2 regions of the Delftia sp. RIT313 genome follow, and region 2 is predicted to be linked to the other one. Evidence: predicted binding sites of a transcription regulator. Region 2 holds the regulator's gene; the other holds the start of a gene.
What was found. Region 2 encodes FNR, which switches genes on or off when oxygen is low (the NO sensors DNR and NnrR bind a similar motif). Its sites were predicted from a motif close to TTGATNNNNATCAA; they were not measured.
Positions count from the first base shown of each region.

Region 1: a site for FNR is predicted at 5,427-5,440, ahead of dsrO (sulfate reduction electron transfer complex DsrMKJOP subunit DsrO). Genes of this name have one in related genera too.

Region 1 is NZ_JFYT01000039.1:1,125-9,813, reverse strand. Features, by position in the region: gene BW39_RS10165 (efflux transporter outer membrane subunit) at 1-127, shown strand, start outside; gene BW39_RS10160 (tetrathionate reductase subunit A) at 128-3,328, opposite strand; gene nrfD (NrfD/PsrC family molybdoenzyme membrane anchor subunit) at 3,407-4,450, opposite strand; gene dsrO (sulfate reduction electron transfer complex DsrMKJOP subunit DsrO) at 4,467-5,312, opposite strand; gene BW39_RS10145 (hypothetical protein) at 5,646-6,110, shown strand; gene BW39_RS10140 (DsrE family protein) at 6,095-6,496, opposite strand; gene dsbG (thiol:disulfide interchange protein DsbG) at 6,508-7,314, opposite strand; gene BW39_RS10130 (TlpA family protein disulfide reductase) at 7,311-8,267, opposite strand; gene BW39_RS10125 (IS481 family transposase) at 8,593-8,689, shown strand, end outside.
Region 2 is NZ_JFYT01000002.1:98,665-107,353, forward strand. Features, by position in the region: gene BW39_RS02300 (bifunctional diguanylate cyclase/phosphodiesterase) at 1-2,188, opposite strand, end outside; gene BW39_RS02305 (HD-GYP domain-containing protein) at 2,185-3,531, opposite strand; gene BW39_RS02310 (sulfite exporter TauE/SafE family protein) at 3,601-4,317, opposite strand; gene hemN (oxygen-independent coproporphyrinogen III oxidase) at 4,323-5,705, opposite strand; gene fnr (fumarate/nitrate reduction transcriptional regulator Fnr) at 5,868-6,587, shown strand; gene BW39_RS02325 (hypothetical protein) at 6,669-6,956, opposite strand; gene BW39_RS02330 (FixH family protein) at 7,136-7,450, opposite strand; gene ccoG (cytochrome c oxidase accessory protein CcoG) at 7,508-8,689, opposite strand, start outside.

The DNA of each region.
Region 1 (8,689 bases), on a different contig from region 2:
CTTCCAGGCCCAGCAGGAAGTCATACGCCTGCGCCAGAGCCAGCTGGAAAACGCCATTGCGCTGTACCAGGCGCTGGGGGGCGGCTGGCAGGCCGACGCTGCACCTGTCGCCAGCTCCGCCCGCTGATCAGACCTTCTCGATGCGCGCAGGCAGGCCCTGGCGCACCGTGGCGCCGGACACCCAGTCCACCCACACGTTTTTGCAGCCGGGCCGCGTGGGATCGGCAAAGCCCAGGTCATTGAGGTTCACGCCATTGGCATGCTCGGCGTTCACCGGCATGGGCTGGCCGTCGATGCTGTGGCGGCCCGCGCCCAGCTCGCGGTGGCCGTAGCCGTGCTCGATGGCCACGGTGCCCGGCATCACGCCGTCGCGCACCATGGCCACGGCCGTCACCGCGCCGCCCGGCGTGCGGATGCGCACCGTGTCGCCGTTGGCGATGCCCAGCCGCTCGGCGTCATCGCGGTGCAGGGACACCGGGTTGTGCGGATGCACCTGGCGCAGCCGCGAGACGGCAATCGACATGGAACTCATCAGGTTGGACTTGTACGAGGTCAGCAGCAGCGGCCATTGCTGCTCGCCGAAATGCGTGCGCATGGCGCTGCCGTCGGCCAGCCGCGCCGGATACCAGGTGGGGCAGCCGCTGTAGCGCTCGCCCGTCATGGCGTGGCGCATGCGGGCCAGCTCCTCGCTCCACACTTGCAGGGCAGGCGCGTGGGCCTTGCGGGTGTGGCCGTCCTTCCAGGCGTCCTCGATGCGGTCGAAGCGCCCGCCGCGCGTCAGCAGCATGGCCACCTGACGCCATTCATCGTCCTTCAGGCGCTGGCGCAGCGCGGGCACCAGCCTGTCCACGCCGGTGATGGCGATGTCGTCATCGCTGGCCGCCGGCACGGGCTTGCCGCCTGCCCAGGCCACGTTGGCCAGGGCGTGGATGAAGAAGTCCTCGGCCGAGCGCAGCGCATGGGGCTGGCCCTGGGCGTCCTTGATGGCGGCCTCGCCAAAGCCCGGCAGGCCCAGCCGTTCTGCCACGGCGAAGAGGAAGCTCTCCACGTTCACGGGCTGGCCGCCGGCCGTGCGCGCCACGGCGGGCTGCACCACGGGCCAGCGCACGGTGGAGCTTTTGGCCACCACGTCGGCCCAGGGCGCCGAGATGCCCCAGCTCTCGTAGGTCACGGTATCGGGCACGATGAAATCGGCCAGCGCGCTGGTCTCGTTGATGAAGGGGTCGATGGAGACGATCAGCGGCAGCTTCTTCGGGTCCTTGAGATCGTCCACCAGCGCATTGCGAAAGCCCGCAATGCCGTAGACGGGGTTGCTCATGTGGTTGATCCAGGCCTTGGCGCGGTAGGGGTAGCCGGCCAGCGCGCTGGCCAGCATCTCGCTGGACAGGCCGCCCACGGCCGGATACCACGGGGCCTGGGCGGCGGGGTAGTCCTTCGCGCCCTCGGGCTGGCCCCCGCGCTTGCGCTGGAATTCCGCGCTTTTCTCGTAGGGCTGGCGGTGGCGTGACAGCGCCAGGCCGCGCGGCTTGACCTTGCCGTCGAAGTTGGCGAAGTCGTAGCGCGGGCCGGGGCCGAAGGGGCCGAACGGGCCGGCATCCAGCACCAGCCCGCCTTGCACGTTGAGGTTGCCCACCAGGGTGTTGAGCATGCTGATGGCGTAGGCGGTGTAGAAGCCCGCGCCGCTCATGGTGCCGCCATGCGCATCGGCCACGGCGCGCTTGCCATGGCTGGTGAACTCGCGCGCCAGCGCCTCGATCTCGCCGCGCGCCACGCCGCACAGCGCCGCGTACTCGTCCAGTGTCTTGAGGCTGGCCTGCTCATGCAGCTTGGCCAGCGAGGAGCAGACCGACAGCTCGGGGGCCTGGTCTGCGCCTTCGGCCTTCAGGCCGGGCACGGCCACGCGGGTGCGCACCATCAGCTGTGCAGGCTCGGCCTGGGTGTGCGGCGCCAGGCTGCCATCGGCACGCTGCACCACGAACACATCCTGGGCCGGCTTGCCGTCTTCGGCTGGCGCAGGCAGGGCCCAGCCCAGGTCGGCGCCGCGCAGAAAGCTGCCATGGCGCGGGTGGCCGGGCTCGTTGACCAGCAGGTGCGTGGCATTGCTCCAGGACGCCTCGCCCGCCGCCTGCATGGCGGCCGGGCCGGGCTGGGCGAGAAAGCCCGTGTCATGGCGTGCCTCGTCCAGGATGACGCGGATCAGCGCCATGGCCAGGGCCAGGTCGCTGGCCGGCTTGACGGCCAGCCAGCGGTTGCCGCTGCCTGCAGCCAGGCTGGACGAGGTCGGCAGCACGGGCGAGACCACCACGTAGCGGAAACGGTTGTCCTCGCGCGAGCGGGCCTCGGCCAGTTCGCGGCCCTGGCGCTGGAAGGGGTTGCCGGACTGCGCGGGCGCCGCGCCGATGAACAGGCCGAAGCTGGCATGGCTCCAGTCCGGCTTGCCGTGCGGCATGCCGGGCAGGTCGCCCAGGGCCGCTGCCGCGCCCACGCGAAAGCTCTGGCCGCAGTAGGCGCCGTGGTTGCTGACGTTCACGGTGCCGAAGGACGGCCCCGCAAAGCGGCGCAGCAGCTGGGCGCGGCCTTCGTTGGAGGCGTCGGTCACCAGCAACTGGTTGGAGCGCGGGCCGAACTCGGGGTTGTCGGCGTCCAGCGGCGTCCTGGTGTCCCAGATGGCGCGCAGGCCCTCGACCTGGCCTTCGCCGAACAGATCGCCGCCCTCGCAGACTTCCTGCACCAGCTGCTCGAAGGAAATGCTCTGCCAGCGGCCGCTGCCGCGCGGGCCCACGCGCTTGAGTGGGGTGAGCACGCGGTGCGGCGCGTTCTGGTGCTCCAGCATGGACGAGCCGCGCGCGCAGGCCGTGGCCCGGCCTTCCAGGCCCAGCTCCTTGCCCAGTTTGGCGTAGACCTCGCGCACGGGTTCTTCCATGGCGGCCGGGCGCGTGGTGGCCAGCGGGTGGTAGGGGTTGCCTGCCACGCGCAGGATGCGGTTGCTGGCGGTATCGACACGCACGCGCACGCCGCACTGCGTCCAGCAGCCCAGGCAGCTGGACGGGCTGACCACCTGGCCGGGCTGGGTGGCGAGCGCGCCCGTGGCCGGGTCGATGCGGAACTCCGGCGTCAGCGAATTGCCGCGCGTGGCGCTGGCCGTGGGCGTGCCCGAGGTGCCTGCGACCAGGCCCTTGGCACCGCGCGCCAGTGTTTCACCGTAGCCGGCCGCGAAGGCGGCCAGCCCACCGGCGGTGAGTCCGCCGCGCAGCAGCAGGCGGCGGCGTGTGGCCTCGGCATCCAGGGAATCTTCGGGAGCTTGGGGGAGTTTCTTCTTGTCGGTCATGAAAGGCTTTCTGTGGCGCAGCCGGCCGGTGGCGGGCCGCGCTCCGTGAATGGGTGAGGGGTCGTCAGGGCGGCGTTGTCAGAGGGCGCGGGCCGTGGCCGAACGCGCGGGAAACAGCTCCAGCGCCCAGGTGGCCAGCGTCACCAGCGCGATGCACAGGCCGGCCACGCCCAGCATGCCCAGCAGGCCGTCGCCGCCCAGCGGCATGTGGTAGATGTACAGGCCCGCGCCGTACTTGGGCACGCCCTGCACGCCCATGAACAGCGCCCAGCGGAAGGCCCAGGCCGCGGCGGCCAGGCCCAGCCCCAGGGCCAGCGTGTAGCGCGGGCAGGCCATGCGCTGCCCACCCCGCACCAGCGCCCACAGCAGGGCGGCACCGGCCACGGCCGAGCCCAGCATGCTCAGGCGCCAGACCGGAAACTGCTGCCACAGCTGCAGCGCCGCCTGGAAGGAGCGGCCCTGGCCCAGCCAGCCGGCAACGGCCCAGACCGCCACCATGGCCAGCAGGCACAGCGCCAGCGCCAGGCCCAGCACGCGCAGGGCTTGCAGGGCGCCGGCATCGGGGCGGTGGCGGGCGGGCAGAAAGCGCGCCGTCACCAGCATGCAGCCCACCGTGGCCAGCCAGCCCGTGAGTGCCAGGTTCAGCGGCACCCACAGCGTGTTCCACAGCGGGCGCGAGCGCACGGCCATCAGCTCGGCGCCGGTATAGGCGGTGATGGTCAGCGCAGACACGGCCAGCAGCGGCGCCAGCCAGCGCAGCCACTGCGGCCGGCCCAGCCACCAGGCCAGCACGAAGGCCAGCGCCAGTCCCACGAAGACCGGCAGCAGCAGGGCGCCCACCGACATCCACGACCACGGCGTGAAGTGCGCATAGAAATGCCAGAAGCGCGCAGGCTGGTGCAGGTCGGCCAGCAGCGACACGGGCGCCGCGATGGCGCTGACGGCCAGCACCAGCACGGCGGCCGGCAGCAGGCGCGCCATGGCGCTGGCGCGCGGCGCCCAGGCGCAGGCGGCGGCCAGCAGGGCGGCGCCCGTGGCAATGCCGGCCAGGAAGAAGTACTGCACGGCCCAGGGCAGCCAGGCCGATTCGTAGGCGGGGGTCAGGAGTTCGACGATGTGCATGGGGTGCTCCTTGCGTTCAGTGGGAAGTGACCAGCCGCACGCTGGCCTGCCCGTCCACGCCGTCGACGAAGGCGTCGGGCAATCCCAGGTAGTACACATGCGGGTCCGTGCCCATGGCGGGCTTGAGCACCTTGAGGTCCTTGGCGTGCTCGCGCATGCGCTGGCGGATCTCGCTGCCCTCGTCGTTGAGGTCGCCGATCACGCGGGCGCCGCCCACGCAGCTTTCCACGCAGGCCGGCAGCAGTCCGGCTTCCAGGCGGTGCTCGCAGAAGGTGCACTTGTCGGCGGTCTGCGTCTCGTGGTTGATGAAGCGTGCGTCATAGGGGCAGGCCTGCACGCAGTAGCCGCAGCCCACGCAGCGCTCGTTGTCCACCAGCACGATGCCGTCGCTGCGCTGGAAGGTGGCCTGCACCGGGCAGACCGGCACGCAGGGCGGGTTGTCGCAGTGGTTGCACAGGCGCGGCAGGTTGAGCATGGCCGGCGGCAGGTCCTCGTTGCCCGCGTGCTGCACCTCGTACTGCAGCACCGTGGTGCGGAACTGGCCCAGCGGTGGCAGGTTCTCCATGGAGCAGCTCACCGTGCAGGCTTGGCAGCCTATGCAGCGGCGCAGGTCCACCAGCATGCCGTAGCGCCTGCCGGCCTCGCCGGGACGGCGCGGTGGTTGAAAACCTGGGGTGCCGGGCGTGGCCGCCGCCACGGGCAGGGCCACGGCCGCCATGGCGGCGGCCAGCAGATCCTGCAGGAAGCCGCGCTTGCCGGCGGCGGGCTGCGCATGGGGGACGGTGCGGGCGGGGATGTCCTGGGAGGAGGGCTTGCAGCTGCAGTCGTTGCAGCCGCTGCCGGCGCGGGATGTTTTTGGCATGGCCTGTCTTTCATCGTCCTGCGGCCACGGATCGTGGTCGCTCAAACTCAATAAAGCATTAAAAATATGCTTTTTATATTGAATTTAATATATGAAATTCAGGGCCTTGGCGGCTTGATGTGAGTCAAGTAATGGGCTTGCAAAGTGCCACCGACTGCCTGCCATGGACAGGCGCCCAAGGCAGTCCATAGCGTGTGGCGCAGGGATTAAGACGGGGTTAACAGGGTGACTGCATTCCTCGGGAATGCGGGGCGCGTATCGGAAATCACCCTCTTGTTTCCGTGCGCGGCCCCGGTCTACGCTGCTTGTGTCGCCACTGCCAAGGAGTTCTCCATGAACCATGCCCTGAACAGCCTTGCTTCGGAACTGGACCTTGCCGCCGAAGCCGGCGAGCACCTGAGGCTGCAATTCACACAGGCCTGCGTGGACCGCATCGCGCACCTGCTGGAAGACCCGGACGTCATCCGCTGCGCACAAGGCCTTCGCCGCTACCTGGACGGCCAGATCGACAGGCAGGAGCTGGACCGCCTGGCCCGCGAGGCCGCCAGCCTGGCCAACCACCACCAGGGATCACGCTCCCTCGACGGCTGCGGCCATGCCGCCGTGTCCGCCACCTATGCCACGGCCCATGGGCTGGCGGGCCGGGCGCTGCAGGCGGCCGACTATGCGGCCTACGCCATGGTCTATGGCGAGGGCGGCCACGGCGCCGTCACGGACCGCGAGTCCTTCGAGCCCGAGTACCAATGGCAGGCGCGCTGCCTGGCCTCGCTGGCGCAGGCCGCTCAGCAGCGCACGTAGCACCAGGCCGACTGCTGCAGCAGGGCCAGTGACTCGATGCCGCCCTGCGGCAGCACGCGCATGCCGGCAGGCGCCTCGCGGCCGAGCTTCTTGAGCGTGTTCGGGCAGACCAGCGCATGGGCCAGGGCGGCCGCATCCAGATGCTGCGGCGTGCCCGGCGCGGCGTCCAGCAGCGCCTCGACGGCCGGGCCGTTGATGACGATGCGGACCTCGGCACCGGGCCGGTCCTGGCGCAGGTTGGCCAGATTGCTGCGTGCACGGGCCAGGGCGCCGGGCGTGGGCGCATGCAGCACGATGCGCAGCGGCGGCGCATCCGGCCGGGCGGGGAACAGGTCGCTCCAGTCGCTGGAGGAGGTGGAAGCGGCGGGAGAACGGCTTGTGCTCATGGTCGTCCTCGTCATTTCCTGCCACGCGGCCCCATGACCTCTTCCAGCAGGCCCGGCGGCAGGCCGGTGCGTACCTGCACCACTCCCTTGTCATCCTTCCAGACCAGGGCCGGCGTGGCACGCAGGCCCCAGGTGGACATCAGCGAGGCATGGTTGGCCAGCACCTGCCGCGTGGCCTGCGGCACCGGGGCCAGCGGCGTGGCGCCCGCGCCCTCTGCGCTGGCGCGGCCGGCCTTGGCATAGGCGCGTGCGTGCTCGGCCAGGGCCTGCTCGGGCTGGCGCGCGGTCAGCAAGGCGGCGGCCTTGCCCTCGCTGCTGGGCTTGAGGATGCCCACCAGAATGTGGCGCAACTGCACCTGGCCGCTCTCCACCCAGGGCCGGGCATCGTTCCACAGCTGGTTGCAATAGGGGCAGTTGGGGTCGGTGAACACATAGACCGTACGCGGCGCGTCGGCGCGGCCATCCGGTATGGACTGGGCACGCTGCACATCGCTCCACAGCTGCTCGCCCATGGGCTTTTGCACGGCAGCCTGCAGGGCCTGGGCGTTCACGTCGCGGCCCTGGGCGTCGATCACCGTGCCCAGCACCCAGTGCTTGCCGTCAGGCATGCGGTAGATGGGCACGGGCTGGCGGTCGCGGTAGGCGGCCCAGGCCTTGAGTCCGCCCACGGCCGGCAGCGGTCCCACCAGGGTCAGTCCCTGCTGGGCCAGAAACTCCTCCGATGGCAGCTCGGACGCCGCGGCCGGCAGGGCCAAGGCTGCCGACAGGGCCAGGGCTCCTGCCACTGCAGGCAGGGGAAACAGGGGGGAAGCGCTCATGAACATTCCTTCAGATGCTGGGCCAGGCTGGCGCGCGACAGCTCGCCCATGCGCATGCCGCACAGCCGGCCGTCGGCGCCATAGAAATAGGTGGAAGGCAGGCCCCGCTGGCGCCAGTGCCGGCCGGCCTGCTGCTGCGGGTCGAACAGCACCTGGGCCAGCGGCAGCGGGGCCGTCGCCTGCTCGCGCCGCAGGTAGCCCATCACGGCCTCGGCTGACTCGCCCTGGTTGATCCAGATGAAGCGCACATCGGGCCGTTGCTGCTGGGCCTGGGCCAGCACCGGCATCTCGCGCCGGCAGGGCGGGCACCAGGTGGCCCAGAGGTTGATCACCATGGGTTTGCCGTCGGATTGCTGCAGCTGCTGCAGCGAGACCGGCTGCGCCTGCCCGTTGACCAGGGTGAAGGCCGGCAGGGCCGGTGCATCTGCGGACGGCAGCGCCTGCAGCAGGCTGCCCAGCACCAGCAGGGCCGCCCCCGCGCCCAGCGCCAGCCCTGTGGCGCGGCGCAGCACCGGGGAGCGGCGGCTGCGCCACAGCATGTACAGCAGCGCGGCCAGCAGGCCGGCCCAGAGGTTCCATCCCCCGTCGCGGATATCGACGACACGGCCTGCGAAGGCCGGCATCCCGCTCCAATCCCAGGGGGCCGGCGCGTACTCTGTCCACCACTGCGCGACATAGGCCAGGCGCGCCGCCAGCAGGCCGGCCAGGGTGCTTTGCCACAGCAGCGCATCCACGGCCTGGCCGGTGCGCCTTTCATTCCTGCGCGCCAGCCACTGCGCCAGCAGCCAGGCCAGCATGGCCACCACCACGCCCATCGGCAGGACCAGCGGGCCCAGCGCCAGGCTGGCGGGCAGGTGCAGCCAGGCGCCCAGCGCCGATAGCGCTGACGACCCGCCAGGCTCGGCCGGTCCGGCAAGAACAGGCGAAGGCGCCAGCAGCAGGCCAGCAAGCAAGGGCAGGAAGGACGAAGGAAGAGGGGATGACCGGAGATGCATGGAAGGGAGTTTCAGCCATGCAGGCTGACAGGTCGTGGATGCTGGCAGCGGGGAATTAACGGGGGGTTAACGGCCTCATGGCGTCACGGCCTCACCTGGCTTGCCGGGCGGCAGCGCCACCTCTTGCGCTCGCAGGAAAAGGATTTTCTGCAATCGCAAGAAAATCCATCTCATCGATCGAGGGGGTACGACTCACACTCATAGGTGACACATCAGTACAAGGACATGGGTAACAGATCCAAGCTTGGCAGCTGTAGCCAACAGCAGCCAAGGAGCGATCACCATGCCCTGGAAGGAGTGCGCACCCATGGACGAGAAACTGCTCTTCATAGCCGACCATCTGCGCAGTGGCGTGCCGCTGAGCGAGCTGTGCAGGCGCT
Region 2 (8,689 bases):
CGCGCACGAAGCTCTGGTCGATCTTGATCTTGGAGATGGGCAGCTTCTTCAGGTAGGCCAGGTTGGAGTAGCCGGTGCCGAAGTCGTCAATCACCATGCCCACGCCCAGATCGGCGATCTGGCATACGCGCAGCGCCATGTCCTGGGCGTCCTGCAGCAAGATGCTTTCCGTCAGCTCCAGCTCCAGCAGCTGGGGTGTCAGGCCGTAGCTGCGCAGCAGCTCGGTCACCCGCTCGACAAAGCCTGACTGGCGGAACTCCAGCGCCGACACGTTGACCGAGACCTTGATGGGCATGCCCTGCTGCTGCCAGCGTGCAGCCTCCTGCACGGCCTGCTCCATGACCCAGGCGCCCAGCGTGACGATGTAGCCCGACTCCTCGGCCAGCGGGATGAAGACACCCGGCGAGACCACGCCGAATTCGGGATCGGTCCAGCGCAGCAGCGCCTCGGCAGCAACGATGCGGTCGCTGTCTATGTGCACCTGGGGCTGGAAGTAGACCGCCATGCGGCCATGCTCCAGCGCCTGGCGCATGGCGTGCTCCAGCTTCATGCGCGACAGCAGGCCGGCGCTCATCTGCGGCTGGTAGAAGCTGAAATGGCCCCGGCCCCGCTCCTTGACGCGGTACATGGCGGTGTCGGCCTGGCGGATCAGCTCATCCAGCGTGAGGCCATCGGCCGGGTACTGGGCCACGCCGATGCTGCACTGCACGGAGAAACCCAGGCCGTCGAGCAGGAAGGGGCGCTCCATCTCCTGCAGGATGCGCTTGGCCACCGAAGCGGCCAGCTCGGCGTTGCAGCCCTGCAGATAGAGCACGAACTCGTCGCCACCCAGGCGGCACAGGATGTCCACGGGCCGCATGCAGTCGCTCAGGCGCTGCGCAACCAGCTTGAGCACGCGGTCGCCGAACTGGTGGCCCAGCGAGTCGTTGATGATCTTGAAGCGGTCCAGGTCGATGAACAGGATGCTGAACACCGTGCCGCCTGCGCGCGCGGCCTCGATGGCTGCATCCACGCGTTCCGTCAGGTTCAGGCGGTTGGGCAGGCCGGTGAGCGCGTCGCTGTAGGCCAGCTGTTCAATGCGCTGCTGGGCCACGCGCTGCTGCGTGAGGTCGCGCATGAAGCCGATGCTCTGCACCACGTCGCCCTGCGCGTTGCGCAGCGGCACCCAGGACAGGCGCACGGCGCAGCGCGCGCCGCCGGCCTGGCGCAGCCACAGGTCGCCCTCCCAGAAGCCGCCCTGGTGCCACTGGATGCGGGCCAGGTCGCCCAGGGTGTCGGCCTGGCCTTCGGAGGCCTCGAACAGCGACTCCACCGTGCGCCCCTGCACGGGCATGCCGCCCAGCAGGCGTTCGCAGGCCGGGTTGGTGCGGGCCACATCCATGTAGCCGTCGGCAATGAAGATGCCGTCCAGGCTGGACTCGAAGACGCGCGCGGCCAGCTCCAGGCCCGCCTGGGTCTGGGCCTCGGCCGTGATGTCGCGAAAGGAAAAGATCCGCCCCATGGGCAGGCCCCGGCGCAGCTGGGGCACGGCGCGGCGCTCCAGGATGCGTCCGTCGCGCAGGTCCAGCACGTCGGCCGCCTCCATCAGGGGCTGGGCCGACAGCAGCTTCAACTGGCGCGCATAGGATTCGGCATCGCGCACCTGGCTGGCCAGGTGGTCGAGGATGGCCACGTCGTTGCGGCGCACCAGCAGCGCCTCGGGAATGCCCCAGAGCGTGGCAAAGCGGTGGTTGAAGGCGCGGATGCGGCCATCGGGATCGCAGACCAGGATGGCGTCGGCCGCGGACTCCAGCGTGGCGCGCAGCTCGCCCAGCAGGCTCTCGAACTCGGCCTCGTGCAAGGCCTGCTCGCGCCGGTCCAGCATGCTGACCAGCAGCACCTCGCCATCGAGCGCGCGCACGCGCATCTCCACGGGCGCCAGCTGGCCATCGGCGCGGCGCACCTCGGCAATGAACTGGGCTCCGGCCTGCCAGTTGAAGGGATCGCTCCAGAAAGCCTGCTGCTGCGGCGTGGCGGCCAGCACCTGCACGGGCAGGCCCGGGGCCGCATCGGCCTCATAGCCGGTGACGGATTCGCTGGCGGCGTTGGCGCGCAGCACCTTCAGGGTGCGCGCATCGATCAGCCACAGGGCCTCCTGCAGTGCATCGAGCAGGCGGGGCCAGGCGCGGTTGAGCGCTTGCTTGTTCAAGACGCCACCTTCGGTGGATCCAACTCCACCGCCCGTTCAAAGTAATAGCAGACACGCCGGCGCGGCGACAGGTAGTCCAGCGCATCGCGCGGCAGTTGCGCGGGCGCCACTCCCCGGCGTATGCCCAGCTCGGGAAACAGCTCCAGCGCCAGCACGGGCGCCTGCGCGGCCGGCACGCCGGCATCGTGCACCATCACCGAGGGCTTGAGCGGGCGTGATGCATTCACGGACATGACCATGGCATGGCGCCCGTCGGTCAGCTCCACCACCGAGCCCGGGGGGAACACACCCATCATGCGGATGAAGCCATTGAGCACGGGCGCGGCGAACTTGTCGCGCAGCCGGCTGAACAGCATGGACAGGGCCTCGTGCGGCGTATGCGGCGTCTGTGCATCGCCGGGATTGCACAGGCGATCGTAGCTGTTGACCAGGGCCAGGATCTGGCCCGTGAGCTCCATGTCTTCGGCCACCAGGCTCAGCGGGAACCCCGTGCCGTCGGCCCATTCATGGTGCTGGGCGATGGCCGTGGTGACCTGGGCCGACAGGCCCATGCGCATGGCAATGGCCACGGATTCGCCCACATGGCGCTCGTAGCGCTCGCGCAGGGCGTCGGGCACGGAAGGCTCCAGGGCCAGGCCGTGCATGCCTTCGACACCGGCCACGGGCTTGCCCGCGTCATGCAGCAGCGCCGCCAGGCCCAGGTCGCGCAGCAGCGATTCCCGCAGGCCCAGGGCCCGGCCCAGCAGCAGGCTGAGCACGGTCACGTTGACGGCATGCACGCTCTGGCTGCTGCCCACGCCATCGGACAGCAGGTGAATGGCCACGTCCTGCGGGCCCGCCAGTTCGGCCAGGCAGCCATCGACCAGGGCCTCGGTGGGCATGCGCGCCTGCTCGGGCGCGCTGGCAATGGTGGTCTCTATGGCCACATAGCCACGCTCCACCTTCTGAAAGCGCGCATTGCAGTCCTCCAGCCGGCCGCGCCAGTCGGGCACGGACAGCAGCAACGGTGCTGGAGCAGGTTCGGTGGGTGCAGGCTCGGGGGCCACCACGACGGGCGGCAGCTCCTGCGGCGGCGGGGTGCGCACCTCGGCGGGCCAGGTGTCGCTTTTGTGCGGGACACAGCGCACCACCTCCAGGCCCAGGGATTTCAGGGTCTGGATCTGTGCGCTGGAGGTGATCTTGAAGCTGCTGACCGGAAAGGGATGGTTCAGCCACCCAACATCGAGCTGGACAAACATGCCCGGACGGAGGTCTCGGATATCGATGAGGACGGAATGGTTCACGCGCGGCAACGGCCCCGAGGCTGAAGGAATCGGCAATATGTAAGCCGATGATTCGGGCATTATCTCCAGTTCTGAGGGCCTCGCAGCCAATCCGCGACCCCAGGTGCCAAGTCTGGCCTCAGCTGTTGCTCAACGGCACCAGAGGCTGGGCTTGTAGATCAGGTCCATCCACAGCGCCCAGACGGCCACGCCCACCAGCATCAGGCCGGCCAGGCGCGTGCCCCATTCGGCGCGCAGGCCGTTCAGGCGCTGCCGGCCCAGCCGCCACAGCCAGGGGCCGGCCACCAGCCACAGCCCGCTGCCCACGCCAAAGGCCGCCATGGCCAGCGCGCCCTGCAACGGGCCGCCGCTGAGCGCGGCGACCAGCACGGCCGAATACAGCAGTCCGCAAGGCATGAGCGCCCAGGCATAGCCTGCCGCCAGCGTACCGCCCGGCGCCGACACCCAGGGCTGCACGCGCCGCCAGGCGGCGCGACCGGCAGACTCCAGCCAGGCGGGCTGGCGGGCCTGCACCATCATGGCCAGGCCCCAGGCCATCACGGCGACATGGGTCAGCGTCCAGAACGGCTGCAGCGCCGTGGTCTGGCTGGTGAGCCAGGACAGGCTCTCCATGGCCAGGGCCGAGGCAGCGCCCAGGCTGGCATAGCCGGCCAGACGGCCGCCGTGGAACAGCGCCGTGCGCAGCCACAGCCGGCTTTGCAATCCATGCACGGCCACCACCTGCGAGCCGCCGCCCTGCCCCGCCCCGCCCGTGACCACGCCGCAGGGCGCAGCGCACATGGCAAGGCAATGGGGCCCGCCGACGAGCCCCATGATCAAAGCGGTCCAGAGCAGCGACAACAGCATGGGGCCTAGATGATCCTCGAAAACCGCGCCCGGTTCTTGTCCGCCTGCAGATATCGGTCAAACAGCATGGCCACGCCGCGCACGAAGTACCAGCCCATGGGCGTGACCTGGAAGCCCTCGTCGCTGATCTGCACCAGGCCCTTGGCCTGCAGGTCCTCCAGGGCCGCCATCTCGGGCGCGAAGTACTCGCGAAAGCCTAGCAGCCAGGCCTGCTCCATGGGCTCGAACAGCACGGCGCCCTGGCACATGATGGCCATGATGACGGCGCGGCGCACCAGGTCGTCGCGCGACAGCGCCAGGCCCCGCACCACGGGCAGGTGGCTGGCGTCGATGGCGTCGTAGTACTCCTCCAGCGTCTTGGCGTTCTGGCTGTAGCTGGCGCCCACCTTGCCGATGGCCGACACGCCCAGCGCGATCAGGTCGCAGTCGGGCTGGGTGCTGTAGCCCTGGAAGTTGCGGTGCAGCCGGCCCTGGCGCTTGGCCACGGCCAGCGAGTCCTCCGGCAGGGCGAAGTGGTCCATGCCCACATAGACATAGCCACCGTCCATGAACGCGGCGATGGAACGCGACAGCATGGCCAGCTTGTCGGCCCCCTGGGGCAGATCCTCGGCCGCAATGCGCCGCTGCGGCTTGAAGCGCTCGGGCAGGTGGGCATAGGCATAGAGCGCGATGCGGTCGGGCCGCAGCGCGTTGACCTGGGCCAGCGTGCGCTCGAAGGATTCGGGCGTCTGCTTGGGCAGGCCGTAGATCAGGTCCACGTTGATGGAGGCAAAGCCCAGCTGCCGCGCGGCCGCCACCAGCTCGAACACCTGCTCGGCCGGCTGCACGCGGTGCACCGCGATCTGCACCTGCTCGTCGAAGTCCTGCACGCCGAAGCTCAGGCGGTTGAAGCCCAGCTCCTTGAGCACGACCAGGCGCTCGACGCTGACGGTGCGCGGATCGACCTCGATGGAGTACTCGCCACCCGGCTCCAGCTTGAAATGCTCGCGCAACAGGCCCATCAGCGTGCGCAGCTCGTCGTCGGAGAAGAAGGTGGGCGTGCCGCCGCCCAGGTGCAGCTGGCTGACGGTCTGGCCCTTGCCGCAATGGGCCGTGTGCAAGGCCATCTCGCGCGCCAGATAGTCCAGGTAGACGGCGGCGCGATCGTGGTGGCGCGTCACGATCTTGTTGCAGGCGCAGTAGTAGCAGAGCGACTCGCAAAAAGGCACGTGCACATACAGCGACAAAGGCGTGGCACGCGCTGCGGTACTCGATTTGCGTTGTTGCAGCGCCAGGATATAGTCCTCTGCACCAAAGGCCTCGACAAAGCGGTCGGCGGTAGGGAACGAGGTGTATCGGGGCCCCGGTACGTCAAAGCGACGCAGCAGCTCTGGGGTGACAGCGGTCATGGGTTTTTTCCTCTAATACCTCGACTGTGCCGCAGCACATCGGTCATGTCCTTGACTCATATCAAGAGTTGTTTGAGGGACTGCTGCGACAATTTGATCCAACTCATCGCAATCCACGAGGTCACCGCCGGCACGCTGTGTGCCGCTGATGTTTATCACTCCATGAACCTTCAGACCATCAAAGCCTCCTGCTCCAACTGCAACCTGCGCGAACTGTGCATGCCCATGGGCCTGGATGCCGAGCAGATGCAGCGCATCGACGACATCGTGGCCACGCGCCGCAAGGTCAAGCGCGGAGGCCTGCTGTTTCGCAACGGCGAGACATTCACCTCGCTGTACGCCATCCGCACCGGCTTCTTCAAGACCTGCGTGGCCACCGAGGATGGACGCGACCAGGTCACGGGCTTTCAGATGGCCGGCGAGATCATCGGCCTGGACGGCATCGTCAACGACCACCACACCTGCGATGCCGTCGCGCTGGAAGACGCCGAAGTCTGCGTCATGCCCTTCGACAAGCTGGAAGACCTGTCGCGCGAGGTCACGGCCCTGCAAAACCATGTGCACAAGGTCATGAGCCGCGAGATCGTGCGCGAACACGGCGTGATGCTGCTGCTGGGCAGCATGCGCGCCGAAGAGCGCCTGGCCGCCTTCGTGCTCAACCTGGTGCAGCGCCTGCATGCGCGGGGCTTTTCCAAGTCCGAACTGGTGCTGCGCATGACGCGCGAGGAAATCGGCAGCTACCTGGGCCTGAAGCTGGAGACGGTGAGCCGCACCTTCTCCAAGTTCGCGGACGACAACATCATCGAGGTGCGCCAGCGCCATCTGCGCATCCTGGACACGGAGGCGCTCAAGCGCATCGTCAACAGCCAGCAGTGCCAGTGAGGCTGCAAGGGCGGCAAGCATTCATCCGCCAATGAACAAGGCCCGCGACAGCGGGCCTTGTTCATTGCGGCGGGCTCTCGCTCAGTCCCGCCCCAGCCCCTGCATGGCCAGGTCCGGGTCGGGCTCGGAGACCACGCCGTCATTGAGATCGCGGGCCGAGCGGCCCAGCATGGTGGTCATCAGGCTGGAGAGCATGGTCACGCCCCAGAAGGCGAAGAAGGCCAGCGTGTAGATGCCCTGGCGCGACCAGCCCAGGTCGCCGAGCCAATGCAGCTCCAGGGGGTCCACAAAGGCAAAAACCAGCATCTCCATCACGGCGGCTGCCAGAAAGGCAGGCCAGGCAATCCACATCCAGCGTTGGGCCAACATCAGCGATCTCCTTGTGCTGTCGAGGGGTCGCCTTCATTGTGCGCCGCGCCAACGCATGGCGCCAAGCCCCGCAGCGCCCTGCACGCCTGTAGGAAACCCTCACCCGTCGCGCATGCCGGAGATGCGATCCGCCATGCAAAAAGGCCGCGACTGCGGCCTCTTGCAGGGGTGCACGGCGATCAGCGGTCCGTGGGGTGATCGTGCGCGGGCGTGGCCGCATGGTTGCGGCCGGTGACGGCGGGCGCCATGCTCTTGGGCACTTCGCGCACGCCATCGGCACGCTCGTTGATCGTGATGCCGTTGCGGTAGTAGTCGGGGTCGATCACGGGATCGGCGCCATTGATGGCGATGATGGCCGTGATCACGGCAGCGACCACCACGGCCGCCGGGCCGGCCACCACCAGCCAGACATGGCCGAACTTCCACCAGGGCTTGCCGGCGTCGGGGTGCGAGGGAGCCTGCGCGGGCGCGGACACTGCGGGACTGGAAGACATGGGAAACCTCTTTCTTTCAGGCGGCAGGCGCGGACCTTGCCGCGCCTGCCAGGAACATCACCGGGGCACCAGGAAGACGGCCTTTTCGGACGCGCGTCCCGCGCCCGAATGCACGGCATCGATATCGAAGAATACGGTGTGCGAGCCCGGCTCGGCCGAACCGTAGGGAATCTGCAGGCGCGCCGCAATGCCGCGCGTCTCGGCCGGGCCGACCTCGACTTCCTGCTCGGACGCCAGCTCCAGCCCATCGAGGCCGTGGGCGCTGATGCGGTAGCGCTGGGCCTGCTCGGTGGCATTCATGATCTGCAGGCGGTAGACATTCTCCAGCTTGCCGCCCGCCACGATGCGCGACAGCGAGGCGCGGTCGCGGATCACGTCCACCTTGACCGACTGGCGCAGCGCCAGGCTCACGATCATGGCCACGCTCAAGCCGATCAGCACGGCCGAGTAGATCAGCACGCGCGGACGGAAGATGCGGCGCAGCACCTGGGCACGCCGCCACAGGCCGGCCATGGCGTTCTGCGTGGTCAGGCGGATCAGGCCGCGCGGGTACTCCATCTTGTCCATGATGGAATTGCAGGCGTCTATGCACAGGCCGCAGCCAATGCATTCGTATTGCAGACCGTTGCGGATGTCGATGCCCACGGGGCAGACCTGCACGCACATCTTGCAGTCGATGCAGTCGCCCAGGCCCTGGGCCTTGTAGTCCACCTTCTTGGTGCGCGGCGCACGCGGCTCGCCCCGGCCCGTGTCGTAGCTGACGATCATGGTGTCCCGGTCGAACATGGCGCTCTGAAAGCGCGCATAGGGGCACATGTACTTGCAGACCTGCTCGCGCATGTAGCCCGCGTTGCCATAGGTGGCAAAGCCGTAGAACAGCACCCAGAACATCTGCCAGCTGCCCTGCAGCGCCAGCAGCTCGCCGCCCAGCTCGCGGATGGGCACGAAGTAGCCCACGAAGGTGAAGCCGGTCCACAGCGCAATGGCGATCCACAGCAACTGCTTGAGCGACTTCTTCCAGGCCTTCTCGAAGGTCCAGCCGTTCTTGTCCAGCCGCATGCGCGCGCTGCGGTCGCCTTCGACCTTGCGCTCCACCCACATGAAGATCTCGGTGTAGACCGTCTGCGGGCACGAGAAGCCGCACCACAGGCGCCCGGCCACGGCCGTGAACAGGAACAATGCCAGCGCCGAGATGATCAGCAGGCCCGCCAGGTAGATGAAGTCCTGCGGGTACAGCAC